Regions from separate parts of the Maridesulfovibrio salinus genome, predicted to be linked through region 4. Evidence: predicted binding sites of a transcription regulator. Region 4 holds the regulator's gene; each other region holds the start of a gene.

Region 1 (7,935 bases), 860 kb from region 4:
GGCCCTGGATTCCCAGACTGAAATACGGTGCAATCACAGAGCAGGCCTCTTTGTGTAAATTCGGACCTTCCCCCTGTGCGGAGATTGTAAAATCCGTTGGCGGAAGCCCGTACCTTACCAGAGGCAATGATGACAATGAAATGAGCAAGGGTGGTGTTGATGCTATCAGCGCCGGAGGACCTCAGCTCATGTATAGCCCTTCCCGCGTAAACGGCCCCATGAAAAAGGTCGGCGAAGGAAAATACGAATCCATCTCCTGGGAAGAAGCTGAAAAGATACTCTCTGAGAAACTGGATGCAGTTAAAGGAAAGAAAGGCAAACTCGCTGTTGTTTCCGGAGATGCTACCGGAACAGCAACAGAAGTTCTTTCCGGTTTTGCGGCAGGTATGGGAGGCGAATGCTTCCTGATGCCAGGAGAGGAACAAGGCGCGGCTGTGGCGTTGACCAGCATGGGCGGAAACGGACAGATCGGTTACGATCTGGACAACTCCGACATGATTCTCTTCGTCGGTGCTGACGCACTGGATTCATGGGGTCCGGTTGTGAGAAACCAGCGCGTGTACTCGGAAAGCCGCCCCACCGGTGAAAAGATCAAGACTAAATATCTCTACGCCGGGTCTTTCATGAACAATACTGCAGCAGCAAGTGACAAATGGATTCCGGTCAACCCCGGAACCGGTGCCATTTTCTGCCTCGGTCTTGCATATCACCTGCTCAAGGCCGGAGCTTCCGCACCAGTTGCTGACTTTGCGGATTTTAAAACTCTGGTAATGTCCAGGTTCACCCCTGATAAAGTTGAGAAAGCTGTAGGTGTCAACGGCACTGATATGGCTAACATAGCAGCTGAGCTCGTTAAATCTTCCGCCCCCGTTGTTGTTGCCGGTTCTGAATTCGGCAGCGGCGCAGGCGCAGCAGATATTATAGCAGCTTCTGCTCTCAACATCCTGCTCGGCCGTGTAAATAAAGACGGCGGCATGAAAATCCTGCCCAACCTGCCCAAGGCGGTTGAAGCAGCTGCAGACCGCTCCGAACTGGCTGCAAAAGACTTTGCAGGCTATCTGAGCGGAATCGCTTCCGGCAAAACCGGAACTCCTGATGTTATGATGGTCTACGAGGCCAACCCTGTTTACGCCATGCCCCAGACAGATGCTCTGGCCGCTGCCGTTGCCAAGGTGCCTTTCCTCGTGTCTTTCAGCACTTTCATGGATGAGACAGCCGCCGCTGCTGACCTGATCATGCCCAACCCCACCGGTTACGAGCGTTTTGATGATGCTCAGACACCTTACGGGCTCGGCTCCGCAATGCTCAGTGCCTGCGCACCCGTTACCGATCCGCTTTACAACAGCAAGTCCACTGTGGATGTTATCCTCGGTGTAGGCTCTCTGCTGGGTGTGGACCTCGGGTATGAATCAGCTGAAACCGTTTTTCAGGCCAAAGCTGAAAAAGCAGGTGCAGACTGGGATTCCCTGGTAGAAGGCGCAGCTTATGTTTCCGAAGAAACCGAATCCGGTCCCGCGAAGTTTGCTGCATCCGTTCTGTCCAAGGCTATCGTGATGCCCAAGGGCGGAGAAGTAGCAGTTGCTCCTTACTCGAAGCTCATTAACGGCTCGGCTAAAATGGCGCTGCCGCCGCTTAACGTTGCGCTGGTCAGCAAATTCGAACTGAAAGGCAAAGACCTTCTGGTTCAGGTCAACTCCAAGACTGCCAAAGCTATCGGCAAGTCTGAAGGTGATATGGTCAAGCTGTCCGGAGCCGGCGGTGAGTGTGTTGCAAGAGTCCGCATCAATGAAGGCGTAATGAACAATGTTATCGCCGCACCACTCGGATTCGGCCACACCGCCTGGGACGTATACTCCCGCGGAAAAGGCGACAACATCTGCAAAGTTCTCAAGGTTGAAACTGAAGCCGGCACCGGCCTGTCCAAATGGACCAGTTCCACCGTGAGTATCGCCTAAATTAAATTCAGGGGATTCACGTTATGCAACAAATTGAATTAAATAATAAATGGACCATGGTGGTCGATGTCGACAAGTGTACCGGTTGCGGAGCTTGTATGGTATCCTGCCAGGCTGAAAATAACATAGCGCCCATGGAAGAAGGGTCCAATAAGCTTAAGACCCTTACCTGGATGCTTGTTTATGAACTCAACAATGGTAAGGAATTCCCCAACAGGGAAGTTGCCTACCTGCCCAGACCCTGCATGCAGTGTGGTCATCCGGCCTGCGTTCCCGTTTGTCCCGTAGTAGCAACTACCAAGGATGAAGATGGCGGAATCGTCAGCCAGATCTACCCCCGCTGTATCGGTTGCAGGTACTGCATGGCAGCCTGCCCTTACCACGCTCGCTATTTTGGATGGTTTGACCCCGTATGGCCCGGTGGTATGGACAAGGCACTGTCGCCCTCAACATCAGCCCGCCCCCGCGGTGTTGTTGAGAAGTGCAACTTCTGCCACACCAGACTGCTGAACGCACGCCAGCGTGCCCGTAACGAAGGTATGGACCCAGGCAAACTTCCCGACGGTTGGTACAAGCCCGCATGTCTCGAAGGCTGCCCCACAGGCGCGATCTCTTTTGGTGATGCACTGAACCCTGAACACAAAGTCCATGAAATGATTAAAGACCCCAATGCATTCCGCATTCTGGAGTCTATCGGCATGGAGCCTCAGGTTTACTACATCAGCCGTAGGGATTGGGTTCGTAAACAGAGCGACAACCTTGAAGTCGATGGCAGCCATGTTGCCAAAGACAAGCACTAGGAGGGAGGTTTACCATGGATAGCAATCTCTTCCCCGAAGGCGTGAAACGTTGCGGACTGCCCAAGTTCCTGCTCTGGATGGTTTTTCCTACCGCCATCCTGCTCTGGGGTGTGTACGCTGCCGCTAAGATTTTCTATTACGGCATCGGCGTTACCGGCCTTGACAACTACTTCGGTTTCGGTCTCTGGATTACCTTTGACCTTGCCGTTATTGCTCTTGGAGCAGGTGCTTTTTTCACCGGCTTCCTGAAGTATATACTGAAAATAGACCAGCTCAAGAATATCGTAAACCTTGCGGTTATTCTTGGTTTTCTGTGCTATTCCGGCGCCATGCTCATCCTGACCATGGATATCGGTCAGCCGATTCGTGCATGGTTCGGTTACTGGCACCCCAACGTGCATTCCATGCTCACAGAAGTTATCTTCTGTATTACCTGTTACTGCACAGTTCTTATCATCGAGTTCATTCCGATCATTCTCGAACAGAAACAGCTGAACAAGATTCCTTTCCTGCACCACTTTGCCCATCACCTGCACGTGAACATGGCTCTGTTTGCCGGTATCGGAACCTTCCTCTCCACCTTTCACCAGGGCTCCCTTGGTGGTATGTACGGAGTTATGTTCGGCCGTCCTTACGCCTTCCGTGAAGGTTTCTTCATCTGGCCCTGGACATTCTTTCTCTTCGTTCTCTCTGCTGTTGGTTCCGGGCCGGTATTTACCGTACTGGTCTGCACCCTCATTGAGAAAATGACCGGAAAGAAACTGGTTGAATACAAAGTTAAAGCTCTCATGGGCAAAATAGCCGGAACCATGCTTTGCGTGTACATGTTCTTCAAGATCATTGACACATGGGCCTGGGCAACTGGCTACCTGCCCTCCGTTGGACTCTCTTTTGAAGACATGTTCTACGGAAATGTTTACGGCCAGTGGCTGCTCTGGACTGAACTGATCCTCTGCGGTGTTGTTCCCGCTATCATGCTGATCACGCCTTCCATCAGAAACAACCCCACTCTGCTGTATTCAGCTGCAATTCTGGACTGCATCGGTGTAACCATCAACCGTTACGTCTTCACCGTCCAGACCATTGCTATTCCGGTTATGCCTTTTGATAACTGGGAAGTTTACTTACCTAACTGGGCTGAATGGGCCACCACCCTTATGATCTGCGCATATGGCGCACTCGTACTCAGCCTTTGCTACCGTTATCTGCCTGTCTTCCCGCAGGAAGTTAAGCTAAATCAGAAGTAGCAGTTAGAATTATCTCGTAATTAGAAGCCACAGTAATGTGGTAAGCCCCCATCAGGTAGACAAGGTCTTCGGATCTTTCTCCTGATGGGGGTTTTCTTATGGGCTGACTTTATTACAGCAAGAGACACATAAATAATCCAGACACATCACCAATATGGTTTAAGGATAAATTAATATACTCCTTAACAACCTTAGCAGCATATTTCATGATTTATAATCATTTCAACCTTCATCCATGAAAACAAAGACTGGCCGCAGTATTATCCATTTTGAAAAATTCAAATAATAGTTGACCTGGAATATTAAGTATCAATCGGTAAGCAGGAAGAATCGCTTCATCTTTGGTGAATGACTCAGGAAGACCGCTGAGCAAGAACATCATGAAAAGAGTTAATTGCTGACAATAGGCCACCTCCCTGGAACCACAGCCACTTCCGTAAGACGGCTTATGGAACTAAAAAATGCATTGCATTCAAATTTGCTCTCTGATTAATTCAGTCATCTCTGTGGCTACATCTACATCTGATATTCTGTATTCTGAAGCCTGTATTTTCTCAGCTTGGATGGATCAGTTTATAATTGTATTTTCGAATCGACTCTGCATGGCTCCTAATTCAGCTTTAATATCGTCCTTATAAACCATTGCATTACCCATTTGTTCATGAGCGTTTTGTACTCCTGACTTAACGGAGGAACTTCCTCCTGTATTTATGTCGTCACTGTTGTAAGTTAATGGTCATTTGCAAAACAAGTCCATAGTCTATTTTTAACTCATATTTATCGTCTATCCTTTGGTTTTACATCTGGAGGACAAGAGTAAAGAGCTACATAACGTATTTGTGAACAATTGAAATCTTTAAGAAAGTAAAAAGGACTGATACAGGACAAGCTTGCTGAACTTTGTGGTGTCTCTGTGCAGTACTTAATCGATGTGGAGAGCTGGAAGGCCAATGCGACCATCAAGGTGTTGAGTGAAATTACACAGGCACTTCAGTGGTTCTGGAAAATAATGACAACACGGAAAAATAAGTTTTTAGCAGATCGATAAAATTTGGTATATCCAGCAACAATAAACAAAAAGATCTACATTATTGAAGCCTCCCCGCAATCTTGCGGGGAGGCTTCAACCATTCACAGTATGTGCATTACTTAATCTCCGAGAACTTCCTTCCTCTTGAGATATTCATCTTCGTCAATGTCGCCCCGCGCAAACCTTTCCTCAAGAATCTGAACTGAATCCCTTACATGGGTCTTCCGAGGATTCGTTACACCTTTATCGCCGAGGTTCTGCAACAGCTTGAAAATGAGGTAAGCGATAAATGCTATGATTAGTATATTGATGAACATTCCCAAAAAACCTCCCCCCATAAACCCGCCGTGCATAAAGCCTCCTCCGGGACCGTATCCGAGATAGTTACATCCGAACATATCATGCTCCTGAGATTTTGGTCTACTTATATTCCATTCACCTACCAGCCGTGTCCGTAGCCCAGAGGGCAGTTGTATCCGCCGCCCCTGGTGCCTCTGGAGCCCATGCGACCGAAAGAAATGTTATTGGCTCTCGCCTGATCAGAAAGCTGAGTTTCCTTCTTGGAGATAGTTTCAATCAGAGTACGAACCTTATCAGGATCAGGGTTTGTTCCTGCCATCAAGGCCTGAAGCTCTCCATGGTCGGCCCTAAGCGATGCCCTCAGTTCCTGGGTTTGTTCAAAGAACTTCTGATATTGGGCACTGTTGTATACAGCGACATTGCTTCCCTGCTGGCAGTAACCGGCCATCATCTGCCCACCGCGCATGCCATGTCCCGGTCCGTGTCCATATCCCCTTGCGAAGGCGTTGCTGGAGATGAATGCCATTCCTGCTGCCAGTACCATTGCGATTGCGATAATTGCCTTTCTCATTTGTTATCTCCTATTGGTTGTAGATTTTGAATGCCTTTTGCATGGTATAAGGCAAGAGTGATGCCAAAGCGGTTTATTTTATTTAACACATTAATATAAAAGACAAAAAACGTAACCCAATCTGGGGGACTGCTTTTTTTAGCTCTTGCTTAATTTTTAAGCAGATGTTTAAAAAATAGACACTTCCAAAGATTAACTGTCCAATTTTTAGACAGTCGGAGCCAACAAAAATCCGGGAAGAAAAATGAAAAATAGAATTAAAGCATATCTGGGTAATGTGTCTCCATGGATAGTCATAGGCATGAGCCTGATACTTGTGGCTGTGGTGCTGACTCTGGCGCTCATGAATTATAACCGGGAAAAAGAATATACCGGTCGGGTGTTAAGCGAAAAAGGAACCGCCCTGATCCGCGCATTCGAGGCCGGAACCCGCACTGGGATGATGGGCCGCCTGGGACAAGGAGCAAACATTCAGCTTCTTATTGATGAAACAGCCGCCCTGCCCGACATCATTTACATTACAATAATCGACGGAAATGGCAGAATCATCGCTTCAAGCAAAAAAAACACAATCGGCAGTACCTTCATCTCTCCAGCAGAGCTCAAGGAGTTGTCCCCCTCAAACAGCACAAAATGGCGCATTATGGGCTCTCGGCAGGCAACCGAAGCATTCGAGGTCTACAAGCAGTTTGCCCCGACTCAACCGGGATTCAGGAACAGGGGGCACGATATGCCCCGGCACATGGGAATGATGGGAGGCAGAAATTCGTGGCGAGATAACAAGTTCTTCTCCGGGAAGGGCGGAATGGGCTGGATGCATTCTCGCGCTGACGGAAGCCAAATATACGAGAACGGAAAAACCGTCATCTTTATCGGCATGGATATGACCTCCTTCAATGAGGCGATACAGGAAGATATCTCCCTGACCCTGACCATGTCCGGCACCCTTCTGCTACTGGGACTCGGAGGTTTCGTTTCCCTTTTCTGGATGAACAGTCACCTGCGTTCCCGGAAACTTCTGCAGGACAACCGAGCACTGACCGAGGAAATTGTCGCCAACCTGCCGGAAGCGATTGTCTCCTGCTCGCCCGGAGGCGAAGTCAATTTCATCAACCCAATCGCTAGGCAGATGCTGGCAAAGGATGTTTTTAGTCCTGGTCGAACTGTCCGCGAGTTACTGCCTGAAAATATAGTCAGTCTGGGCGAGGAAGTCAGGCGAAGCGGATTTCCAGTCATCAATACCGAGATGGAATTGCAAAAAACGTCCGGAGCGATGATTCCCGTTGCGGTGAACGTAACCGAAATACGAACCGGGAACAGTGAACGTGTGGGCATGGTTTACATGATTCGCGACCTCACGCAGGTCCGCCTGCTTCAGGACCAGATCCGCAAGGCGGACCGCCTCGCCGCCATCGGTCAACTAGCCGCAGGGGTAGCCCACGAGGTTCGCAACCCCTTAAGCTCTATCAAGGGCTACGCCACATATTTCGGTTCCCTGTTTCCAGAAAACAGCGATAACCGTAAGGCTGCCGAAGTAATGACCCACGAAGTGGAGAGGCTGAACCGGGTAATATCCGAATTGCTTGAAATGGCCCGGCCGGCAGACATCAAGATGCGCGAAACCGATGTGAATATCCTCATCGAATCTTCGCTAAGGCTGGTAAGTCAGGACGCGGAGTCAGCATCCGTTTCCATTGAGACCGATGTGGACCCCGACATGCCCCGGATAATCGCTGACCCGGATCGTCTGGCCCAGACCCTCATCAATCTTTACATCAACGCCATTCAAGCCATGCCGGAGGGCGGCAGGCTCGGTGTTTCGTCAGGATTGTCGGAAAAGGGACTCAAAATAACGGTCAGAGATAGCGGAGGAGGCCTGCCCGGAGATGACTTTTCGAGGATATTCGACCCATACTACACAACCAAACCATCAGGCACCGGACTGGGACTGTCCATAGTGCAGAAAATTGTGGAAGCCCATGGCGGAACCATCGAAGTCGAATACAGCGGGAATCAAGGAACATCATTTGTA
Region 2 (7,935 bases), 460 kb from region 4:
ACTGGGTTCAGGTACTGCATGCATGGTCAGAGTTGTTCCGAGGTTGCTTGCAAAGTCCCATCCGTTGGGGTCTTCGTACTGGATAGTGGCTGTTCCGCGTGCTGCTGCATCGTAGATGGTACCATCTACCAGATTTGAGTAAGTGTCATCTCCGATGTGGTCAGCAAAGCTCGTGTTCAGGAAGTCCAGGAAGAAGGTTCCCTGAGCAAGCTGAGGCAGAACTACTGCAGTCTGGGTAATGTCAGCGTTAGTGGCATCAGCACCGGGGACCCACTGGAAATCTGCGAGCTCGCTATCGAGAGCAAGTGAAGAACCGTACTGGGCTTCGAACCATGAAAGGTCGAGTTCGCCGTTAGTAATGTCTGTAGTGCCGGCTGTGGGAGCTTCAGGTGCAGTTGTAACATCAGTTGTTTCACTGGAGTAGAATTTACCTTCACCACCGGAAAAGCTCATTACGAGTGTGGCGGGATCAATATCTTCGATTTTAAGTCCCCAGAACACACCGGTAACTGTCAGCGGGGTTCCGGATTCAGGCCATACATCTTCAGAAACATTGCTGATGTTCTGTACTTTTTCAAGATCCATAACACCCCAGATGTATTTTCCAACAAGCTTGGTTCTGAGAGTGCTGACATCTGCAAATTCTGAGTAGCTGAAGTCGATGTCATTACCGGCTTCATCCACAACATTCTGGTAGAAACTCAGGTTCCAGGTGTAATCACCAACATCATCCATGCCGAGATAGTCTGCGTGGGCAAAGCTGGCGAAAGCCATTGTCATGAGAACTGCCATGCTAAGAACAATTGATTTAATCCTCATTTTAAACTCCTTTTGGTTTTCTTTAGTCTTAGCAATGTGTGTGCCATGTTTTATATAGTTGTTTTTAAAGGGCTTATTTTTTAAATAAGGTTTTTTTGGTGAAAACTGTAAAACTCTCCGACGCTTTTTTAAGTAAATGTTTACAGCTTACCAGAATTTCCAGTTGTCACCGTAAACGACAAAGAGGGCTAAAAGCATATTACTCAGTGCATGACTAAGAATACACTGGGCTAAGCTGCTTGTTTTATAGTATATATAGTTATATGCGATGCCTGCGATCATACCGGCCAGCCAGAGTTGGTGCTCAAGCCCGAACAGGATCACAGTTGAAATGAAGGTGAAAGGTGTAAATTTTCCTTGTCTGACAGACATGAAGTCAGAATTAACAAGGTAACGGCAAAGAAAGGATCTCCAGAAAAGTTCTTCCATCACAGGTACGACCAGCACCGCACCAGAAGCCCGGATTAACAGCAATAAAATATTAATCCGCTCATCGAGAAACACGTTATGGGCATAAGGGGACAGTTTTCCACTAATGAAAGGCGGTACAGCCAAGTTTATCCAGAGAATAATCACCACAGTTCCGACAATAATGCTTAGCAGTGTATGGCGCAGGTAAAGCAACTGACTCCATACTATTTCAGTGTAAAATTTCCTGAATACTACCAGCGAAATTACAACCAGAACAATCTTTACAGGATAGATTAAGCATAACTCTTGGGAGGAGATGTGTATTCCCGAAAGTTTCAGCATCTCAAGGATGGCAATAAAGGACATATATATTGAAAACGGGAGTACTCTGGCCAGGGTGTGGTTCATCTTTTTCTCGAGATTTCGAAGGTGTTGCTTTTGCTGTCCGGAAGAATGCAATGAGTAAATGAAGGGGATAAGAAAAAACACCAGCAACCGGGTATTCCCAGTTGATGGTGTTTCTTATTGAGTTTTCCTTGCCTAAATTATTTTAGAAGATTGTCTTCTGCGCTGATAAAAGAAGAGACCTATCGCACCCGCTCCGAACAGAATGAAAGTTCCGGGTTCGGGAGATGGAATTGGAATCTCGCTGAACAAAACGTCATTGGCGCAGGTCATTGCAAAAGCATAGGTCATGTGCTGTCCGGCATACTGGTCAAGTTCAATTTCAAAACCGGACCAAATAGCCGTAGCCGGAGAGTCTTCTGTTACCCTTTTTGTGTTGTAATCCCATTGGGAAAAACTGATGTATCTATCTAGGAGTGTTCCGTACTTATTCAGGTACCACTTGTCGGCCTGCACAACATGCCCGGTTCTGCCATGACCGTATGGAACGAAAGCTTCAATGTAGTTATCCCAGTCATCGATGGGCATGTCCACCTTGTAAAGGTCATAGTTGCTGCGCCTGCTCGTACGCCAACCGTTCCAGGTACTGACGTTATGTAGAATGTAGTCCCACTTGTTGTCCTGGTCAAAATCAAAAAACCAGTCAGCGGGCATTATGTTTTTACTGGTGGAAGTGTAATCAAGTTCGATTCCTTTAAGTGTATGATCATCAAAAACGAATCTTCCGCCTGTAAGTTGCGGCGTTCCCACCACGTCAGTGTTGTGATATCTCGTTTGGATTCCATCCCACTCATTCGCGGTGTCGTAGAAATTTAGATATCCTGCACTAGCAAACGATGACTGCAGCATCAGAAACAATGTGATAATAAACAGTAGCGATTTGTTTTTCATATTTTCACCTCTGCTGATTCTAAGCATAATGTGTGCCAGTTTTTGTGAAAGTCGTGTCCTGTTTTTCTGATGTGCATTTTATTGAAGTTTAATTTTCCAGTTGTGAAATGAGCTAATCAATTCTGAATACTAATCCTGAAAAAGTGGACACTGTTTATCCTAACCTGTGATCTACAGAGGTACTGAGAGTAGCACGGGCAAGTTTAGATTGTCCGGCTTAAACAGACACTACTTGTAGAGGGTATTAAGGGTATAATTCTATAGGGTTGGTTTTTGGGTGTTTTTTTATAATTTATAATATTCTGATTTATAAGGGTAAATGCTTTGAGTGTTGGCTGAGGTGGCCGTCTGATTTTACCGGACTATGTACTCGGGTATCCGGATTATTCCTGTTCTGATGTTATATTGGCGGCTTTTCAAGGCTTTCATAAAAATAAAAAAGGCTAATCTTGTTTAAATTTGTTCCATAAGAAGTTTGATAGATTATTTATTTATTCTTCCAGAACCTCCCTTTTCTATATTCCTTTGTTTAGTAAGGTTCGGGGGCCTCTCATGGTATGTTTAACAGTTCCGGTTTTATGATATGACGGTAAATTTAAATATCGATGTTTTTTGTGTAATTGTCTGTATTTATTCCTGTTTTTCTCGGTTTTATAAAATTGATTCCATCCCGTTGTTTATGTCTGTGAAGATATAGTTGGCACGGAAATAGCTTAGTTGGGTGGCAAAATATAATTCCGGGAGATTCATTTTGAAGCGATTAATACTAATTATCTTTGTCATTGGAGCATTGGCTGGTTGTGGCGGAAGCAATGCCGGAAAACTCGTCGAGGAAGGTAAGAAGCATTTTGCCGACAAAAATTATAATGGCGCGATTGTGGTTTACAAGAGTGTTCTTGATAAGTCTCCTGAAAACCTCGATGCACGACTCGGTCTTGCCAGATCATACTTAATGGCAGAGAAATACGAGAGTGCACAAAAGAATTTTGATAAATATCTTTTACAGAATCCTTACGACAATACTGTCTACCTTGATTTAGGTAAGATAGCTTTCCATAATAAAAATTTTATCAAGGCTCTCGAGTTGCTGCGTAAGTATAATGAAGCTTACCCCGAATCAGTAGAAGGAAATATCCTGATGGGACAGGCTTTCTTTTTCTCCCGCAATAATGGGGCGGCAATGGATTATTTCAATAAAGCCCTGAATCTTGATCCCGAAAATATCAGAGCAATGCTCGGTAAGGCCCGCGTTCTACTGTCCAACGCAAAAACCGCTGATGCTGAGGTCCTTGTCGATAAGATTCTTGCCAAAGATCAAATCAACCATGAAGGGTTGTACCTTAAGGCCAAATGCGTTGTTGAGCGTGGTGACACTGAAGCCTACAAAGATATTTTCCTGAAAATCCATGAAAATCATCCTAATGATGCATATGCCGCTTATGTAGTAGGTAAGCGTCTTGTTAAGGAAGGTAAATTCGACAAGGCATGGAGTCTGGCCAACAGTCTGGATAAAATAGCTCCTGAAACAGGTTTCGGACGAAAGTTGGTTGGGCTGTCTTTCTATACCCAGAAAAAATATGACGCGGCGGTCAATGCATACATGGAAGCTGTTTCCGTGCGTCCCGATCCTGAAGGTTATTATATGCTGGGTATTTGTAACTATGAAAATGGCAATTACGAGACAGCTATAAGCCATCTTCGTAAAGCTGTTGATTATTCGCCCGGCTTTTCACGCGCAAGAGAACTGATCAGTCAGATTCTCCTCCATCAGCAGAGATATGACGAATCCGTTGCTGAAGCTCGTAAGATTATTGAAGAAGACAGTGACAACCTTTTTGCAAGGATGACACTGGGTGATGCATATTTTGCCAAGGGCGAGAGCAGTAAGGCCATTGCAGAGTATGAAAAGGCGACTAAGCTAGATCCTGAAGTTGCGCAGTCATATTTCAAAATGGGAGCTGTTCATTATTCCATGGGAGAACTCGGCAAAACCGAATCCGCTCTCAAGGATGCCATAAGTGCATCACCTGAAAATGTTCGTCCAAAGGTTGTTCTCGCGGCTTTTTATCTCCGCAATGCCGAGAACGCCAAAGCTCGCGAGGTTCTTGCCAGCGGATTGGACGGAAGTCCCGAGGATGCTCTGCTTTACACCCTTCTTGCAAGAATGGATCTGATTGAGAATAAATATGATAAGGCTAAGAATTATCTGAACAAGGCTATTGAAGCGGACCCGAAGGGAGTCACTCCTTACATGATGCTTGCTACAATGAACCTTGCAGAAAAGAAAACCGATGAAGCTCTTGTCATGTACAATCGTGCCCTTGAACAAAATCCTGATTTTCTTAGGGGGCTTCTTGGCAAAGCCCAGATTCTCAATATGCTTGACCGGAAAGATGAAGCAGAAGCTTGTTATCTTAAGGCCTTGGAGAGCGAAGCTCCGGAGGCTTTTATTCGTTACGCTGTCAGCAAAGCCCGAAATGGTGAGAATGACAGAGCTCTTGAAATTCTTGCGCAGGGAAGAAAGTTGAATCCCATGAGTCTGCGCCTTGCCCAGACTCGTGCGAGCGTACTTTTCGAAATGAAAAGGTTTCAGGAAGTCCTGCAGCTTTGTAATGAAATGGAAAAGATAGAGCAGGGTGCAGCACTGGGATTAAGAATCCGCACCCATATGATAATGGGTGACAGTGATAAGGCCATACGTTCAGCCCGACAGATTGTTGATTTTTTTCCTAAGCAGCCTGTAGGTTACCTTACTCTTTACAGGATATATTCCAGCATCGGTGACTCGGAGCGTGCCTATGGGATTCTTAAGGAAGCCCAGCAGAAGTGTGGACCCAAATCAGTTATAATGACAACTTTCTCCGGCTACTACAGCAGCCGTGGCGAGTACAAGAAAGCCTTAAATTTTGTCGATGCAGCCATCAAGCGTAATGAACAGGACCATGCTGCTCATACAATCAAGGGAAATATTCTCCTGCAGATGGGATATGAGAAAAAAGCTGCAGACAGTTTCAGCAAGGCTCTGCAGTATTCTGACCGCTATGTACCCGCATTGAACAATCTTGCAATGCTGTATGTTGAGGATCCTGAAACCTCTCTTGAAGCAATGCGTCTTGCCTATACTGCTTATCTTCAGGAACCGCTTGAACCTACTGTTCTAGATACATTCGGCTATACACTTATTAAAAATGACCGGGCCAAGGAAGCAGTTCCAGTTCTTGAAAAAGCTCTCTCAATAAATGGGGATGATCCATCAATCGGTTATCACCTCGGTCTTGCCTATCTTGATTCAGGCCGCAGCGAGGAGGCTCTTGTCTACTTCAAAAAGGTTGCGGAGTGCGTGAACTGCCAGGAGTCGGGTGAAGCAGTAAAGCTAATATCCAGAATAAATAAAGATAGCTCTAAACAAGGAGGTAAAGAATAATGGTTGCCTTAGCTTCCGTTAGAATATTCAAGGACTTTTTATTGTTCTCGTTTGCCTTGCTCATTTGTTCGCTGTTCTTTTTCAAGGATTTCGCACAGATGTTTTCAGTAATGTCCTTACGGGCCTCTGAGCTTTCAATTCTTGCCGGGGTGGCGGTATTCTCCTCAGTGGTGGTCCATGTGGTGACTTACCTTACCCGTCCAAGAGAAGTAGGGAGCATTCTGACCTTGGCTATCAGCCTGATTCTGGCTACCAATATTGCCTTTGTCCTGTATTGGACAACCGGACTTTTCTCAAAAATAGAGGAAATGGTTTTCTTCATTCTCTTTTTCTTCGGTCTGACCCAGCTTGTTTGTATATTTATTGTCAGCCATTGGAAGATAATTCCAGGCATGATGAATAATGTCCTTGTCGTCGGCAACGGGGCCCTGGCAGAAGATATGTGTTGCATGGCCAGTGGCGGCAATGGGAGATATGAGCTGAGCGGTTTTGTGGAATGCAGACCGGGCGAATTTGACTGTGATGATTCAAATGAGGAGCTCCCTAACGTAATTCTTGATAAAGCCCGTTCTGAAAAGGCGTCACTTATCGTAGTGTCTCTCTCTGAACGAAGGGGAACTCTGCCCCTGCAGCAGCTTATCAATTGCAAGCTGAGCGGTTATGAAGTTATTGATGCTCCTGAATTCTATGAACGCGTTGAACGTAAGCTTTTTCTGGAGAATATAAAGCCCAGTTCGTTTATTTTTTCAAGCGGCTTCAAAATTCTCGGTTTGCGTAGGTTCATCAAGCGAACTATTGATATTGTTTTTTCTCTGATAGGCTTGGTAGTTGTGCTGCCCTTTGTCCCGTTTATCGCCCTTGCCATCAAGCTCGACTCTGAAGGACCGATCCTTTTCAAGCAGACAAGGGTGGGGCAGGGAGACAGGAATTTTACGATCTATAAATTCCGCACAATGTGCAAAGATGCCGAAAAGAAATCCGGGGCAGTATGGGCCCGAAAGAATGATGCACGTGTTACCCGTGTCGGGGAATTTCTTAGAAAGTCCCGCATAGATGAACTGCCTCAGCTTATCAACTCTCTCAAAGGTGACATGAGTCTTGTCGGTCCGCGTCCGGAGCGTCCGGAGTTTGTCAAGAACCTTAAAAAGGTAATTCCTTACTATTCAGAACGGCATTTTGTTAAGCCGGGAATAACAGGGTGGGCACAGGTCTGTTATCCTTACGGTGAGTCTGAAGAGGATGCTATCGAAAAGCTGCGTTACGATTTGTATTACATTAAGAACTATTCGCTCAGGTTCGATTACAGGATCATGCTGGAGACTGTTTCAGTTATGGCGAAAAAAATGGGACAATAGTCCGGGTTTAAGAGGTCTGATTGTGAAAAAAATTATTCTTACACTGCTGTTGATGTTAGCTCTGGTCCCTAATTCTTTTGCTCGCGATTACATTATCGGTGAGGGCGATACTCTTAAAGTTCAGGTCTGGGGTGAATCAGAGCTTGAATCCCAGGTTATTGTCCGTCCGGACGGTAAAGTGTCAATGCCCGGTATTGATGATTTGAAAGCGGCCGGGTTGACCCTTACCCAATTCAAAGAAAGAGCCGAGAAACAGATTGCACGGCTGGTTAAAGATTCCATCGTCAGTGTTTCCCTGATCAGAAGTGTTAACAGCAGAGTTTTTATTGTTGGTGGAGGAGTTAACCCCACTGTTTACGATATGCCCCAGCGCACAACGCTGCTGCAGGTTCTGGCTTCTGTCGGCAGTCTTGATGCGGCTGATCTTGAGAAAGCATATCTTTATCGTAACGGTAAAAAAATTATGTCGGACTTTTCCGGACTGTTCAGCAAAGGCGAATTTGAAAAGGATATGCAGCTTGAACCTAACGATACTATTTTTCTGCCGGTCAAATACGAGCGCAATGTTTTCGTTCTGGGTTCGGTAAAAGAGCCGAAAGCCATTGTCTACTATGATGGTCTGACTGTTCT
Region 3 (7,935 bases), 1.1 Mb from region 4:
ACGGTAGTAATAAAAGAAAAAAATAACACCGAAAATTGTGAAGCCCATGAAAGCGATCATGGCGAATCTGGCGGTTCGAACCGAGGACATGGTGTTGCTCACGTCAGATTCCGGAGCGGAGAGGGCGATAATCAGTTTCAGATCTCCGATTCTGACGCTGTCCCAGGCCATCAGTTTTCGGACTTTGTCACCCCCCCTTATTGTGTAAAATGTGTATTCACTCTTTCCGCTGGTTTCATGCAGCATTCTGGAATCAAGCTTAATCAGATCTGGAAATTGTTTATGCAGTTCGAAAATATTCTTGCCGATAACTTCCTTTTCAAGATCAAAAAGAACAGTGCCCGAACCATCAATAGCGTATCCCGACCCGAAGGTTCCTATCTGCATGGGGGCTATATATTTATCGAGGAGAAATCCAAGATCCACCACCAATGTCAGTATTCCCTTAAAACTGTTGTCAATCCATAAGGGCATAAGAAGACCCGCACACCTGAAATCCTCATATACAACAGGTCGCGGGGTTATAAACCCATCGGGTTTGCCCGAAAGTGTCGAATAGTACTTTTCGGTCCATTTCCGGGCCTGTCTGCTTGCTATGCCTGCTTTAGGCGATGTGATTCCAGAGTTGATTCTTTCATTGCCATCGTCTGTGGAAAAACTGATATACAGAAGGGATTCAAGGGCATTTTTTTTGATTTTGAAAAGTCTTTTTATTGAGCTGTCGGATCTGTTACCCCTGAGGTAATCTTCAAGAGAATATCTGGATATGACCTGAGCTGTACCCAGAATGTTGTCCAGTCTGTCGCTAAGTGCGGTTGCAGCCAGTTTGGTCTGCAGGGTCTGCTGTTGGCTGAATATTTTTTCCTGGTCGCTGATAACAAGGTTGTCCAGAGTAATACCTGTCGCACCGCCGACACCCAAAATAACCAGCAGGGCCAGTATTAGTTTGAACGGTAACCATTTGTTCAAAAATAACTGTTCCTGTTCTGGGTTCTGCAATTAAGACTCCGTACTTTAATAATATAACTTATGTTTTTGAGGTATTTCAAAAAACAGTCGGGCTCTATTATAATTTTTGGAAGCGACCATTGAGCTTTGTCATAAAGCCTACATTATTGCGCAGGCCATCTGCAACATATAATGCAATTCCGGACCATATGAATATAAATGTGATTGCTCTGGCACCGCTGAATGGTTCTTTATAAAGGAAAACACCCAGCAGCAGTGCCAGTGTCGGAGCTATGTATTGCATCATCCCCAGCGTGACCAGCCTGAGTTTTCTTGCTCCGTGAGCAAAGAACAGCAGAGGCATTGAAGTCGCGGCCCCGGCTCCAATAAGAAGTATATTCTCACTGAACCCTATTTTGATGCTGCTGATATCTCCTGTTATTGCCAGCCAGAGGAGATATCCTGCGGAAATAGGAAAAAGCACAGCCGTTTCAATGAAAAGGCCCGGGAGGGATTCCACTTTCATTACTTTGCGTACCAGCCCGTAGAATCCGAAAGAAATTGCCAGAGTCAGCGCAATAGCCGGGATTCTTCCGTAGTCGTATATTGAGTAGGCGACTCCGCAGGCAGCAAGTGCAATGGCGGCGGCCTGTAGTCTGTTCAGCCTTTCTTTCATGAAAATAAATCCCAGCAGCGCATTCATCAGGGGAGTCATATAATACCCCATACTGGTATCAACCACATGATTATGGTTTACCGCCCAGATGTATACGAACCAGTTGCAGCCTATCAGGCAACTGCTGGCTGTGAGGAGTATTTTTCCCTTTTTGTCATTGATTGCCAGGCGCACTTCTTTCCAGCGTCCTTTAAGAGTGAGGAGCGCACCGACAAAAAACATGGACCAGACGATTCTGTTGCAGAGAAGTTCAAGGGAGGGGACGCTTTCAAGGGCTTTCCAATAAATTGGCAATAGACCCCACATTATAAATGCGCCTGCTGCGAAAAAAAGGCCGTCTTTAGTGTTTTTATCCATTCCCGAATCCGTTTATTTAAGTCATTAGAGGCGGGAACTTTATGTCAAACCCCTGCTCCTTGCAATATACTTATGTTGTAGAGAGCAAAAGATTGTGGACTAAGTGCTTATGTCAATGCACAGGATTGGTGACTTCGGGGTTTCGTAGAGCTTTGTCGAAACAGTTACACAGTTGTTTCCCGATGCAAGTGAAATATACGGGGCTGTGGTATGCCAGTCTTTTCCTGTTTTTATTGTCAGGTAATATTCCTTGAGGGAGTGGTCCGCTCCAGGAGGGGCCGGCTGGTAGATCAGCCTTCTGTTTTCTTTTAGCTTGTATGGATTACAGATTGTCTCCGAACTCTGGATTCCCTTTGAGTCCAGTATATATGCACATTCAATATTGGAGTTTTCGGTAATGAAAGATGAAAGAATTGAATCGGAAGAGCCGGGTAGCCCATCCATAAGAGCCTCGCGCAGCTTTGCTGTCATTCTTTTGTAAATCTTTTCCCTTATCTTCTGCTGATTCAGTTTTTCCAGCATATGGGTTTTGAAACGTGATGCCAGAATGTTTATCTGCTTGATTTTTTTAGGTTGCACAGCCTGAACCGGTGCCGGCTTTCCGAAGTAGTAACCCTGAAAAACATCAATGCCAATGCTCATCAGAGTAAGGGCCTCTTCAACTTTCTCAATGCCTTCAGCCAGGGGCAGGGTCCCGGTCCTGTCTGCAAGGCTGACTAATGAGCGGGTTACTTCCAGATTATGAAATTTTTTATGGATGTCCTCAATCAGAGATCTGTCTATCTTGATTATGTCAGGCTTCAATTCCGGTATCCTGTCAAGATTTGAATGCCCGGTTCCAATGTCATCAAGGGCAATCAGAAATCCTCTTTTGCGGGCCTTCTCGACAAAAGTGGAAAGAGCTTTGTCGCTTCCTGCTTTTGATTCAATTATTTCAAGAATGACATTATTTGTGGGAATTCCGTACTCTGCGGCCATCTTGCCGGTGAGTCCGTGGTTAATTGAGTCATGGTTTATAATGGCAGCATCTATGTTGACAGACAAAAGCAAAGAACGGTCAGCTCTGGAAATGGGAGCAAAAGTTTCAAGGGCTTTTCTTCGGCAGGCCCTGTCGAGCCTTGTCAAAGTCCATAAGTCTTCACACATGGCGAAAAGAGTAAACGGTGGGATCAATTCCCCGCTGTATGGGTTTATAGCTCTCGCCAGAGCCTCGTAACCAAGAAGTGACTTGCGGTTCATGGATACAAGCGGCTGCAGAAAGGTTACTATACATTCTCGTTCAATCAGTTCGTGGATGGATATTTCAGGGGCAGTATTCATTTCAACAGTCGCTTTTTTTACAATTCCCAAGAAAAAGCCGGAAGGGTGGGAAGTCCCTTCCGGCCGGGGAAGGTCCGGTGGAGGTGGTCACCGGGCCGGGGGATGGGCCCTTCTGCCGATGAAGAACCCGATCCTGCTTTACACTAATTGGGGTTATAGTGATTCACTTAGAGGTTAAAGTGATTCTTCTCCTGTTCTGATTCTTATGGTGCGGTTGAGATCCTGCACGAAGATTACACCGTCACCTTCCTTGCCTGTCTGGGCTCCTGTTTTGATGGCTTCGAGAGCTTCATCAAGCTTTTCTTCGGCAAGGCCGATTTCAATACGTACTTTTTTGAGCAGGTTAACTTCCATTACAACTCCTCGGTAGGTTTCAGTGAAGCCGGCCTGTCTTCCGGAACCGAGAATGTTAGTTACAGATATTGAGTAGATGCCTTTAGTGTAGAGAGCCTGTTTAACAGGAGTCAGGCACTCGGGGCGGATATATGCGATGATAAGTTTCATTGTTTTATTCCTCTCTTGCTGATTGTTCGATTATTCGTTGGAGAAGATCTGGAAACCGTTGTATGATTCCATGCCGTGTTCAGCGATGTCGAGGCCCTTCATTTCTTCTTCGGCGGTTACCCTGATACCGATTATGGCCTTGGCTATGGTGAAAGCTACCAGTCCTGCGCCGAAGGCCCACACAAAGCAGACCGCGATTCCGATAAGCTGGGGGACTACCAGTGAGAAGCCGCCGCCGTAAAAGAGTCCTCCTGCACCATCATTAAGGGCGGGAGAGGTGAAAAGTCCGCAGGCCAGAGTTCCCCATGCGCCACATACGCCATGGACGGAGACTGCACCAACCGGGTCATCAACTTTCAGAATTTTATCAATGAACTCAATTGAAAGAACTACCAGTAGACCTGAGATGAGCCCTATGATTATAGCGGCAGCCGGAGTTACAGTGGCGCAGGGGGCGGTGATACCGACCAGTCCTGCCAGTGCGCCGTTACAGGTCATGGAGATATCAGGCTTGCCGAATCTGAACCATGAGGTTGCCATTGCTCCAAGTGTTCCCGCGCAGGCTGAAAGGCTTGTTGTTACGGCGATGAGGCCGATGGATCCGTCTGCAGTGGTGGTGGAACCGGGGTTGAAGCCGAACCAGCCGAACCAGAGAATGAATACACCAAGTGAAGCAAGAGGAATATTGTGTCCGGGAATAGCTTTTGCTTTGCCGTCTGCAGTATATTTACCAATGCGGGGTCCAAGTATTATCGCGCCTGCAAGTGCTATCCAGCCACCTACGGAGTGAACAACAGTGGAGCCTGCGAAGTCCATGAATCCGATTCCTTCAAGCCAGCCAGCTCCAGCATCACCAAGCCACAGGGAGCCCCAGGCCCAATGGCCGGAGATAGGATAGATAAGACCGGTTACGATGCATGTTACCAGAATATATCCGCTGAATTTAGTACGTTCGGCAATACCGCCTGAAACGATTGTGGCTGCAGTGGCTGCAAAGACGGACTGGAAGAACCAGAAAGTAAGGGTCCACTGTGAGTCCGGATCGGTCAGGCCGGTTCCTGAGAGTCCGAAGCCGGATGATCCGATGAATCCGCCTGCATCCAGACCAAACATCAGTCCGAATCCGAAAAGGAAAAAGATGATGGATCCGGTGGAAAAATCGAGAAAGTTTTTCATCAGGATGTTACCGGCGCTTTTGGCTCTGGTGAATCCTGCTTCTACGCATGCAAATCCTGCCTGCATGAACATTACAAGAATAGCAGCAATGAGGGTCCAGAGAATGTTACCGTGAGCCTGAGTCATGGCTTCTTCTGCTGCAAAAGCTGCAGAGGGAGCCATAAGAAGCATGAGAGTTGCAAGGGCCGGTATTTTACGGCCTGCCAGTGAAAGTTTAGTAGTCATACAGTCCTCCTTAGGGATGTTGATTGCTTCAAGGATGTGTTTTTATAAGCATGAGGCGTGCCATTTTTGTAAGAGTCTGAAATGATTGTGTTTTATTTTATAAAGAGAAAAACACTACTTACAAAAATGTATTTTTGTACTTTTTTGTCTTATTGGAATGTGTGCTAAATTACAAAAAGGTAAAGTTTGTAATTTGAGATGTGTTTTTTTGTGTAGCTGTATTACAAAAAGGGTCCATTATATTAATGATGGTAAAAAAAATAAAGAAAGTTGTTGACTCTTTTTCCTTGGGTCGGTTAAAAGACTTGCATGCAGACTTTCAACACCCTAGGCACCGGCCTCTCATATTTTTTCTACTTTTTTTATTTTTGGTGCACCCACGCTTGTGGTCGGGTGGAGGTTTGCTCGTTGAAAAAGTAGAAAAGAACATAGCAAACGACCTCTACAGAAGGGCCGCAGGCGAAGACTCGCCGGCGGCCCTTTTTCTTTTTAGCGGGGTCGCCAAAAGGGAAGCGGATCTTGGAGAACTTAGAGGCAAACTTCAGGAGTATTTAAAATGCAGATTGGTAAAAGCATCAGAATGGAGCGGATTTTCAACCGCAATACCGAACGGACTATAATCGTGCCTATGGATCACGGAATAAGTGTAGGCCCCATTGAGGGACTGCGAAATATGCGTGAGGCTGTGGGAGATATGGTTCAGGGCGGAGCCAACGCAGTCCTCATGCATAAAGGTCTCGTCCGCTGCGGCCACCGAATGGAAGGTCGCGATGTAGGTTTAATTGTCCATCTCTCCGCTTCCACTTCTCTCTCTCCCTTCCCAAATGCAAAAACTCTTGTCGGCACAGTTGAAGACGGCCTTCGTCTCGGCGCCGATGCAGTTTCAGTCCATGTAAATCTCGGTGATGAGACCGAAGCCCGGATGCTTAAGGATCTCGGAGAAGTATCTTCCTGCGCTCAGGGTTGGGGAGTTCCGGTTATCGCTATGGTTTACGCTCGCGGCCCTAAGGTCAAAAACGAATTTGATCCTGAGGTAGTGGCTCACTGCGCCCGGGTTGGTGAAGAACTCGGTGCTGATATTGTAAAAGTCCCGTACACCGGAGACATGGACACATTCAACAGCGTAGCGGAAAGCTGCTGTATCCCGGTAGTAATAGCCGGCGGCCCCAAGCTGGATTCAACCCGTGATTTTCTGCAGATGGTGTCCGATTCTCTCAAAGCTGGCGGGGCCGGCCTTTCAGTGGGGCGAAATGTTTTCCAGCATAAGAACCGCGTGAAACTGGTCGAGGCTCTGCACAAGATTGTACACGAAGATGAAGATGTTGATACCGCACTTGAATACATAGGCGAGTAGTTTTAAATACAGGAAATCATGATGAAAAAGATAATTTATAAAGCAATCCCCTTTGACAAGAAGCTCGTAAGTCTTGCTCTTGAATCAGGTGTGGACGCTGTGCTCACTAGTCCAGAGGACAAGGAAACCATTGAATCTCTTGGCAGGGTATGCGTCATCACTCCGGAAGAAATGCCCTGTGTGGCCATCACTGAGAAGGCTGACGAGGCTGTTGCCGTGGATCTTGACAAAAAAGGAAAGTCTGTCTGCCTTGCAGCCGGTTGGGAGATTATACCGGTTGAAAACCTTCTTGCCCAGATTGATTCACTGGCCCTTGAAGCTGAATCTCTGGAACGGGCAAGGCTTGCCGCCGGGGTAATGGAACGTGGGGCAGACGCGATTGTGGTTACACCGGAAGCTGCCGCAGAACTCAAGCAGATTGTAGCCGAACTCAAACTCTCGCAGGGCAAAGTGGAACTTAAGAAAGCCACAGTCACAAAAATAGAGGCAGCCGGTCTGGCACATCGGGTCTGTGTGGATACAACATCCAAATTGAAAAAAGGGCAGGGAATTCTTACCGGAAATTCTTCTGCCTTTACTTTTTTGGTGCACGCTGAAACCGAATCCAACCCGTATGTCGCGGCGCGTCCTTTCCGGGTTAATGCCGGAGCGGTACATGCATATGCTCTCGTCCCGGGAGACAGGACAACATATCTTGAAGAACTTCGGTCAGGGTCGGAGGTTCTGGTAGTTGATAAGGACGGTAATACTTCTTCTGCCGTTGTAGGCAGAAGCAAGCTTGAGGTACGCCCCATGCTGTTGATCACAGCCGAGGTCCAGACTGATGATGGTCCGGTTTCCGGCAAGGTTTTTCTGCAGAATGCGGAGACTATCAGAGTTGTTAATGGTGATGGCGAACCCGTAAGTGTGGTAACACTCAAAGAAGGCGATGAAGTTCTTTGCCGGGTTGATGAGGCGGGCCGACATTTCGGCATGCGCATCAAAGAAGAAATTTCAGAGGATTAATAAAAAAATGTCACAGTCCAGCAAAAAAAATCTAATTGATCTGAGGGATGAAATCGATTCCCTCGACAGCGATATTCTGGAGCTTCTTAACAGACGTGCGGCAGCATCTCTGGCAGTAGGCGCAATCAAGGCCGGATCTTCGGACCAGATCTTCAAACCGTTTCGGGAACAGGAAGTGTTGCAGGGGCTGACCGGACGCAACTCCGGCCCACTGCCGTCTGAACACCTGGAAGCTATATATCGAGAGATAATATCATCTTCCCGCAGACTGCAAAGACCCGAGCGGGTGGTTTTTCTGGGGCCGGAAGGTACTTTTTCATATTTTGCAGGACTACAGCACATGGGGCGTCAGGCCGACCTGATACCCAAA
Region 4 (7,935 bases):
GTGTCTTCTATCACAATCTTTTTTCTCTGCCAAGTCTACATGATCCCGGCAAGGATTATAAAGCCGAATAAAACCACTCCGAAGACAAAAGCGGCGTAAGCTTTACGCAATCTCAAGGCTAAAAGCCCTCCGAGGCTTGCTGCAATCCATAAAAAAGACCACTTCATATCCACACCGGCGACCAACGGTCCCCATTTGTGAAAAAATATACGAAGTATGTAATGAAGGATTAAGGTACTTGTCCAGAAAAAAAGCCAAGAAGTCACAAAAGTTCTTAAAATTGATTGCAGAACCAACTTTCCGGGCACGTTTTCTCCCGTTTTTCCGCGCCTCGCCCAGTTGATCAGTTTGTTATGTCCTCGGTTGTGCCAGCGTCTTAGGGAATATTCCAACCAGGAACCGATTCGGGCAAGCGGAAGGCAAGCAATTATGATCACCATTGCCTGACGGGCCTCGGTGAAAGCAAATGATGTGCTGAGAGCAAGAGCGGCAAAAGTCGGAGCCAGAATATGTGGCGGGATATAGGTCCCCGCGGGGATGTTGTCGAGCCAGAACAGCTCAAAGAAGACGGCTATCTTAAGGCTTGAAGCAACATCGCCTGTAACAGCCCCCCAAAGAGCTCCTACAACCAGCGGACGTTCAAGCAGACCAGGATTTACAGTGAAACGGAAAAGTGAAAACAGCGCAAAAAAAAACCTATCACCGCTACCCACATAGGGAACGGCAAAGCCAGTCCTTGCAGAAAACTCATGCGAACCTCACCTGTACCGGATCATTTGGGACACACCTGAAGTCCAGTTCAATCCCTTTACCCTTAAAGTACATGAGACAGGACTCGTCATCTGAACTCAAAGCAACACTGGGTGAAATCTGTTTTTTTCCCGGACCATAGTGAATATTCCCGATATTCACGGAACTGAACTCGAAACCTGAGTCCAAAGCCCTGCGCACATCCTCACAGGATGCAAATAGCACTATCACGCTACAGTTGTTTGAATCCGAGACAGACAGAAGCCTGCTTTGGAGCTCTTCCACACGGGAAAAAGTACAGGTAACCGACTGAGGAATGGCCAGCGACATAATCTGCTGCTGTAGATCGTCCCCGGCTACGGAATCGTTCGCCACGATGATATGCTTCGCGTGGGTGTACGGCAACCAGGTTTCAATTATCTGCCCGTGAACAAGTCTGTTATCAATTCGCACCCACTGCATGTCTACCCCTTCGAAGTTCGTTTTCGCAGCATTTCTCCTGCAATTACAATCCCCTTGGCCCCGGCTTTGCTGACTTCTTCCGCCATCTTCTGCAAAGACTCATTCCGCTTCTGCAATGCCTTCAGCAACATGGGCAGACTCACCCCGGTCACTACTTCAATGTCATCCCCCTGCAGAAGAGAGAGGCTCAGGTTGGTGGGAGTACCACCGAACATATCAGTGAGGATCAAAACACCAACTCCATTGGAAACCTTTGAAATTGTTTCTTTTAAATAGTCCATGGCTGCGTCAATACCCTGTGAGACATCAACGCTTACGGAACTTATGAAGTCCTGCGGCCCGACAATGAGTTCTGCCGCCTCTACTAGCGACTTTCCAAAGTTACCGTGGGTAACCAGAACAATTCCGATTTTACTGGATTCAGCGCCCATCTATATTCCCGATTCAGAACATGCCTACCGGCAGTGCCCCTTATTTCAAATGTATATGCTTATGTTCAAGTGAAACAGAATAACCACTATCTTTAAGAGTTGCAAATATCCTCTCAGCGGTAGCCACGGAACGATGCCTGCCGCCGGTACATCCAACGGCAATGGTCAGCCTGTATCTTCCTTCCGCCTCGTAAAGAGGAAGAACATATTGAAGGAAATCGAGATATTTCTCAATAAAAACCGAACCGGGTTCTGTACCGAGTACATAATCGGATATAACCTTGTCCTGACCGGACAAAGGACGCAGTTCAGGTATAAAATAAGGATTGGGCAGAAATCTGAGGTCCATGACCATGTCAGCGGCCGTGGGAACATCATGCTTAAAGCCGAAAGACATTACGTGAACTCTGAGTCCGGAAGACTTTTCACTAAGCTCAGCCCATTTTTCCTGAATCCTGCGCCGGAGATCATGGATGGAATAAGTGGTTGTATCAATAACCAGATCAGCCTGCTGGCGGACCGTATCAAGTGCTTCCTTTTCCTTTTCAAGAGCCTGCTCAAGACCGAAATCTCTGGACTCAAGGGGGTGCAGACGACGAGTTGTAGCGTACCTGCGCACCAGTTCCGGCAGACGCGCTTCGAGAAAAAGAATGCTTGGACAAAAGCCTCTTTTGGTCAGCTCTTCACGCGTGGCTTCCCAGTCACTGCTAAATTCCAACTGACGCAGATCCATCCCGAGAACCAATCCCCGATACATATTGTCACGGGTGCAGAAAAGGTCCACAAGGCGCGGGAGCATTCCCGCGGGAAGCCCGTCAACACAGAAAAAACGTAAATCTTCAAAAACCTTGAGAACAGTTGATTTACCGGCTCCTGAAAGACCGGTCACAACTATGACCGGAAATGAATCGACATCGCACTTCACGTCCTGCTCCTTTCGCGTCTACTTCCGGCATGCGGAGAAAAAGACTTTTATCCGCTTAAAAAATCCCCGCGCCGCATTTTTAACATGAAAACCCCGGCCGACATGACAACAGTAACATAAACAAAATTAGCAATGACCAGAGTTCATTGCTAATTCATAAGACTTTATTTTTTCAAGGAAAAAATCTAAATCCCGAGAAGCCTGTGCAGCTCCTCTTCATCCCCGGTTTCAATAAAGGCCTGCCTGTAGGCAGAATCCTTCAACTGACGGGAGATCTGGGCCAGAATCTTTAGATGGGCTCCGGCCCCTTTTTCAGGAGCCAGAACCATAAAGAATATCCTACACGGTTGCAGATCAAGGGACTCGAAATCAATACCTTCGCCGGATCTTCCGACGACCACGACTATTTTCTCAAGTCCTTCAAGTTTGCCATGGGGGATGGCTATGCCATCCCCTATACCGGTTGTTCCAAGTTTTTCTCGATCATTAAGGACCTTTAAAGCCTTTTCTGCATCCACTTCAATACCTGCGGCATTGAGAGTGGAAACCATTTCCTTCAGAACTCCGCTCTTGTCAGAGCTTTCCAATTCGTAGATTACAAGGTCCTTTGCCAGATTATCACTTATATTCATCAGTTAGTATCCCGGGTCAATCAAACCGAAGTCGCCGTTATTGCGACGGTAAATTACGTTTATAGCTTCATTGTCCGCATTGCGGAATACGAGGAATTCATGGTCCATGGTCTGGAGCTGTTCTGCAGCTTCATCAATACTCATGGGCTTGGGAACAAAAGAATCGGATTCGACAATCACGGGTTCCCTGTATACTTCCTCTTCAGCATAGCTGATTACATCCATGCGGGCGGAAGAGACTTCCTTGCGTCTATGACTCCGCATCTTTTCACGAGCGCGGCGAAGCTGGGCTTCGAGCTTGTCCAGAACCATGTCCACAGTGGAGTACATGTCTTCTGATACTTCATAAGCACTGATGTGCAGATGATCGGAGGTTAAGATAACCTCAGCCACATGCCTGAACTTGTCCACCGAGAGGTTAACCTGCATTTCGGTGTTTTCAGGGTTGGTAACATACTTAACTAGCTTGGAGAAACGGCTGTTTGCATATTCCTTCAGATGTTCGGATGCGTCGAAGTTCTTAAAAGTGAATGCTACGTTCATAGAGCCTCCTTCGTAATAGGTGAATATGCTTTTTTTCTCCGGACCTGCCTGGCTAGAAAACCTTTTTCCTTTTAGAGGAGGAAGGTATCCCCATTGCAGTCCTGTACTTGGCTACAGTTCTTCTCGCGATGTTGACCTCAAGACTGGCCTTGAGCATTTCGGCGATCTTCTCATCGCTGAGCGGTTTCTTGGTATCCTCCTCACCGACCAGCTTTTTGATCATCGCCTTGACCGACTCCGAGCCAACCTGAGACCCGTCATCAAGTCCGAGAGCACTGTTAAAGAAAAATTTTAATTCAAAGATCCCGTGCGGTGTAGACACATACTTGTTTGTGGTGATTCTGCTCACCGTGGATTCATGCATTTCAATGTCTTCCGCCACTTCTTTCAGGATAAGGGGCTTAAGCTTGGTGACACCATGGGCGAAAAACTCTCTCTGAAAGCGTACAATGGATTCAAGAACCTTATATAATGTACGCTGCCTCTGATAGAGGCTTTTCATCAGCCATTGTGCCGAGCGCATCTTGTCCTGAAAATATTCCTTGTCTTCCCCCTTGGTCGAAGCCAGAGTTTCAACATAAAAAGCGTTCATCTGCAGTTTGGGCAACCCGTCTTCGTTCAGAACAATAACAAAATCACCGTCATATTCATAAACATAAGCATCCGGACTGATATAGAAAGAGTCTCCGCCTGAAAAACTTGCTCCGGGCAATGGATCAAGAGTTGTCATCAAATCAAGATAACTCTTTAAATCCTCCATACTGAGTTTGAATTTTCTTGCCAGAGGCTTGTATCGCCTTTTCTCAAGATCATCCAGATGATCACGTACCAGTGAAACAAGAATGGGGTCATCATCAAGCTTAAGTGCTTCAAGCTGCAGCATCAAACATTCCTGAGGAGTTCTTGCCGCCACCCCAACCGGGTCAAACTTCTGGATTTTATCCAGAACCTTTTCCACTTCTTCGATTTCAGCGTAGCATGTTTCAGCCACTTCTTCCAACTCAATCCTTAAAAAACCACCGGAGCTCAGATTTCCGATGATACACTCTCCAATCTCAACCTCTTTTTCAGAAAGATCTGAGAGACAAAGCTGCCAGTGCAGATGCCCTTCAAGCGAAGTGGACTTGGTGAGTCTCGCCTCAAAGGACATTCCATCCTCAAGAGATTCGCTTTCACGCGAGGCAGACTGTTTGGAAGTGCTGGAAAATTCACCTAAATAATTTTCCCATTCAGCGTCCTTGGAGATCTGGACCTCTTCCGCAGTTGCGGTTCCGGCGTCAGAGTCCGGTGAATCCGTTCTTTCCTGAGGGTCCATTTCCTCAAGTATAGGATTCTCCATAAGCTCCTGATGTACGGAATCTACAAGTTCCAGCCTGGAAAGCTGCAACAACTTGATAGCCTGCTGCAACTGGGGAGTCATTACCAGTTGCTGAGTAAGCTTTAATTGTTGTCTAAGTTCCAACCCCATAAAAGTCTGCCACCTTCGTAATCATAAATATATTCAAACAGGATTACATTCAAAATCAGATTAAAAAATACAACCGGAAAAATTATCTTCAAATTTCTTCCGAGCTTGATTCAACTATGCCACACTACTCTGCAGCTTGCAACAGCTAACCTCTGATTTGATTGAAATAACAAGATTTTTTAGCCATTAACATTGCTTATGAAAAAAGTGTACCAATGTTCTGATCAAGTGTAAATCCGCAATGCGTATATTAATGAAAACTTAAGCCGGAGAGGTAATATCAGGCGTTGAATTCCAGTGATTCTTTTTTTAGGGGAAGGAGTATCACAAAACGAGCTCCACCGTCTGGTGCTGGCTCAACGCTGAAGCTGCCGCCGTGATTCTGGGTGATTATGAAATATGAAACTGAAAGCCCCAGTCCGGTCCCTATACCGGAAGGCTTGGTGGTAAAAAAAGGTTCAAAGATTCTTCTGCGTATTTCAGGCTTTATTCCCGGACCATTATCCTCTACTTCAATAAGAGCATTGTCCCCCCTCCTTCTAGTTCGTACACGAAGTTCCGGATGTGCACCTGAATGCCCATGCTCTCTTATTGCCTGGGCTGAATTTTTGAAAAGGTTGAAAAGAACCTGCTCTATTTCTGTTCTTGAGCACACGACACCGGGTAGCCCTTTATCATAATCGCGCACAATTCTGATATGAAGGAAGTCGTATTTCTTTTTAAGATCGTAATCTTTGGCTGCCAGGCTCAACGATGCTTCAAGAAGATCAGTAAGATTCACCTCTTCAATCTTATCCTTACCTGGCCTGCTGAAATCAAGCATATTAGAGACAATACCCGCGGCTCTGGCTCCGGACTCCTTTATACCTTTAACAATACTTCCTATTTTACGTAATTCATAATAACTGCGGAGGCTCTCCATAGAACACCCCGCCTTTTCACAGGCAACATGATTGGCTTTAATGTCCGGCAGAAACTTTCTTTCAAGGTTTTGAGCTCCCTGCAATATCCCACCGATAGGATTGTTGATCTCATGAGCCATCCCCGCTGCGAGACCGCCTACCGAAATCATTTTCTCAGTCTGGACCATGGTTTCTTCCATACGGACACGCGCTGTCACGTTGTCAATCCTTACAACAACGCCTTTACTCTCAGAGCCTATCAACGGGAAAACAGTAATATCATAAATATCTTTACCCCCTCCAGGAAACCTTCGCCGTTCCATTGTATGGGGAATTTTCTCCCTAACAGCTCGTTCAACACCCTGAGCAATCTCACTCTGGCCGGAAAAGAACTGCACAACTCCGACCGGACGGATCTCTGTAGACTCAAGATTGAAGATTGACATGGCCTTTTCGTTGCACTGTCTTACCATAAGATCGTCGTCCACCCAGATAAGAGCGGAAGGCATGGAATCAATCACGCTCTGGAAAAAAGTCTTGGAAACGAGCAGGTCGTATTCGCGCTCCCTTACTTTCCGGGACATAACATCAAAGACCTTTCCGAACTCATCAAGCTCCATAAACTCAACATGTTCCGAGTCTTCTGTCGGATAATCCCCCTTGGCGACAGATGACAATTTTTTTATGTAGCTTGAAAGAGGAAGAATCACATTCGCCCTGAATTCTTTTTTCAAGGCAATAAGCAGAACCAGAAAAATAATAAGAATCAGAAAGGTAACCAGAATACCAAGAGCAATCACAGGTCTGAAAAAAAAGGTCGCTGAGCTTGCGACAACCAGTTTCCAGCCTGTACCGGGAATCTGAGACATAACACCGAAGAAAAAACCGTCACCGGTAGTGTAGAATCTGGCTTTACCTGTTTCTCCTTCTTCAGAAAGAATCGCAAGCCCGCCCAGATTGGCCTGAGTACGGACCAATTCCATGTCAGGGTGCACAATCAGATTTCCATAAGCGTCGGTAAGCATGATGACTCTATCCGGAGATAGAAAACCATGAATGAAACTCTGCAGGGCATCAAGACTCAACTCTGCAACAAGCCTCCCTCCTCCTTCGACTGAAATACTGATATACACAACCAGCTTTCCGGACTGGGGGGAGATTATAGGAGAAGTCAAAACATATCCCTTCCGTTGAGGGTCATTAATTCTGATCGGGAAATCCACCCCCTTTATACCCTCGGGAGCCACCGCAATAATGTTCTCATTTCTATCCAGCAGCATTAACCTCTCAAAACGTCTGTGCTTTTCGTGCAGCATATTGAAATACAGATTTCTCTCAATATTAACACCTCCGCTGGCCAATGCTATTGATTGCAGCACGTCCTCCGCACCATCCATGTAAAAAACCACGTTCTTTACCAGTGACCGCGAGAGCTGAACCATCTCCCGCTCCTGTACAGTCACCTGGTTAAGCCCCAGAATGCTGACAATAACCACTGTCATCAGCATTCCGGGAACCAAAATCCACTGAATAAGCTTTTTCTGGAATATCTGTGCAAGAGAGACTTTTCTCATTTCCCTTCCCGGGCAACGCTCACAAAATTTCCGCCCTTTACAATAACGATATGTCCATCCCTGTTTACATCTCCGAATCCGTCAATCTCATAAGGCCCGACCAGAGATTCCGAAAAAGAAATCCCTGGCAGAACATTTTCCAGATTATCAGTACTGCCTCCATTTAAGCGGACCGCATGAGCAAAAAGCTGGACGGCTTCATAGGCAAAAACAGCAGCAAAATTTGGAGCCCATCCGAAACGCTCCTT

Evidence for each region. Region 4 encodes sigma-54, which starts transcription at its own class of promoters, with help from an activator protein. Its sites were predicted from a motif close to CTGGCACGGNNNNTGCTT; they were not measured.
Region 1: a site for sigma-54 is predicted at 5,953-5,970, ahead of ACZ5PW_RS07615 (Spy/CpxP family protein refolding chaperone). Genes of this name have one in related genera too.
Region 2: a site for sigma-54 is predicted at 3,224-3,241, ahead of prsT (XrtA/PEP-CTERM system TPR-repeat protein PrsT). Genes of this name have one in related genera too.
Region 3: a site for sigma-54 is predicted at 5,253-5,270, ahead of ACZ5PW_RS06665 (ammonium transporter). Genes of this name have one in related genera too.

Annotation. Positions count from the first base shown of each region.
Region 1 is NZ_AP042461.1:1,702,183-1,710,117, reverse strand. It holds gene qrcB (menaquinone reductase molybdopterin-binding-like subunit QrcB) at 1-1,955, shown strand, start outside; gene qrcC (menaquinone reductase iron-sulfur cluster-binding subunit QrcC) at 1,979-2,755, shown strand; gene qrcD (menaquinone reductase integral membrane subunit QrcD) at 2,770-4,002, shown strand; partial or broken gene ACZ5PW_RS07630 (flagellin) at 4,478-4,651, opposite strand; gene ACZ5PW_RS07625 (hypothetical protein) at 4,916-5,050, shown strand; gene ACZ5PW_RS07620 (SHOCT domain-containing protein) at 5,152-5,430, opposite strand; gene ACZ5PW_RS07615 (Spy/CpxP family protein refolding chaperone) at 5,472-5,903, opposite strand; gene ACZ5PW_RS07610 (ATP-binding protein) at 6,148-7,935, shown strand, end outside.
Region 2 is NZ_AP042461.1:2,097,429-2,105,363, forward strand. It holds gene ACZ5PW_RS09405 (PEP-CTERM sorting domain-containing protein) at 1-819, opposite strand, end outside; gene ACZ5PW_RS09410 (CAAX prenyl protease-related protein) at 967-1,638, opposite strand; gene ACZ5PW_RS09415 (PEP-CTERM sorting domain-containing protein) at 1,771-2,526, opposite strand; gene prsT (XrtA/PEP-CTERM system TPR-repeat protein PrsT) at 3,278-5,950, shown strand; gene ACZ5PW_RS09425 (TIGR03013 family XrtA/PEP-CTERM system glycosyltransferase) at 5,950-7,305, shown strand; gene ACZ5PW_RS09430 (polysaccharide biosynthesis/export family protein) at 7,328-7,935, shown strand, end outside.
Region 3 is NZ_AP042461.1:1,495,284-1,503,218, forward strand. It holds gene ACZ5PW_RS06645 (PAS domain-containing protein) at 1-999, opposite strand, end outside; gene rarD (EamA family transporter RarD) at 1,067-1,981, opposite strand; gene ACZ5PW_RS06655 (EAL domain-containing protein) at 2,081-3,331, opposite strand; gene ACZ5PW_RS06660 (P-II family nitrogen regulator) at 3,476-3,805, opposite strand; gene ACZ5PW_RS06665 (ammonium transporter) at 3,836-5,206, opposite strand; gene ACZ5PW_RS06670 (hypothetical protein) at 5,608-5,826, shown strand; gene ACZ5PW_RS06675 (2-amino-3,7-dideoxy-D-threo-hept-6-ulosonate synthase) at 5,763-6,560, shown strand; gene ACZ5PW_RS06680 (3-dehydroquinate synthase II family protein) at 6,582-7,565, shown strand; gene pheA (prephenate dehydratase) at 7,573-7,935, shown strand, end outside.
Region 4 is NZ_AP042461.1:2,561,241-2,569,175, reverse strand. It holds gene ACZ5PW_RS11720 (PTS sugar transporter subunit IIC) at 36-713, opposite strand; gene ACZ5PW_RS11715 (PTS sugar transporter subunit IIB) at 748-1,212, opposite strand; gene ACZ5PW_RS11710 (PTS sugar transporter subunit IIA) at 1,215-1,643, opposite strand; gene rapZ (RNase adapter RapZ) at 1,684-2,568, opposite strand; gene ACZ5PW_RS11700 (PTS sugar transporter subunit IIA) at 2,754-3,200, opposite strand; gene hpf (ribosome hibernation-promoting factor, HPF/YfiA family) at 3,204-3,743, opposite strand; gene rpoN (RNA polymerase factor sigma-54) at 3,796-5,211, opposite strand; gene ACZ5PW_RS11685 (sensor histidine kinase) at 5,492-7,687, opposite strand; gene ACZ5PW_RS11680 (ABC transporter substrate-binding protein) at 7,684-7,935, opposite strand, start outside.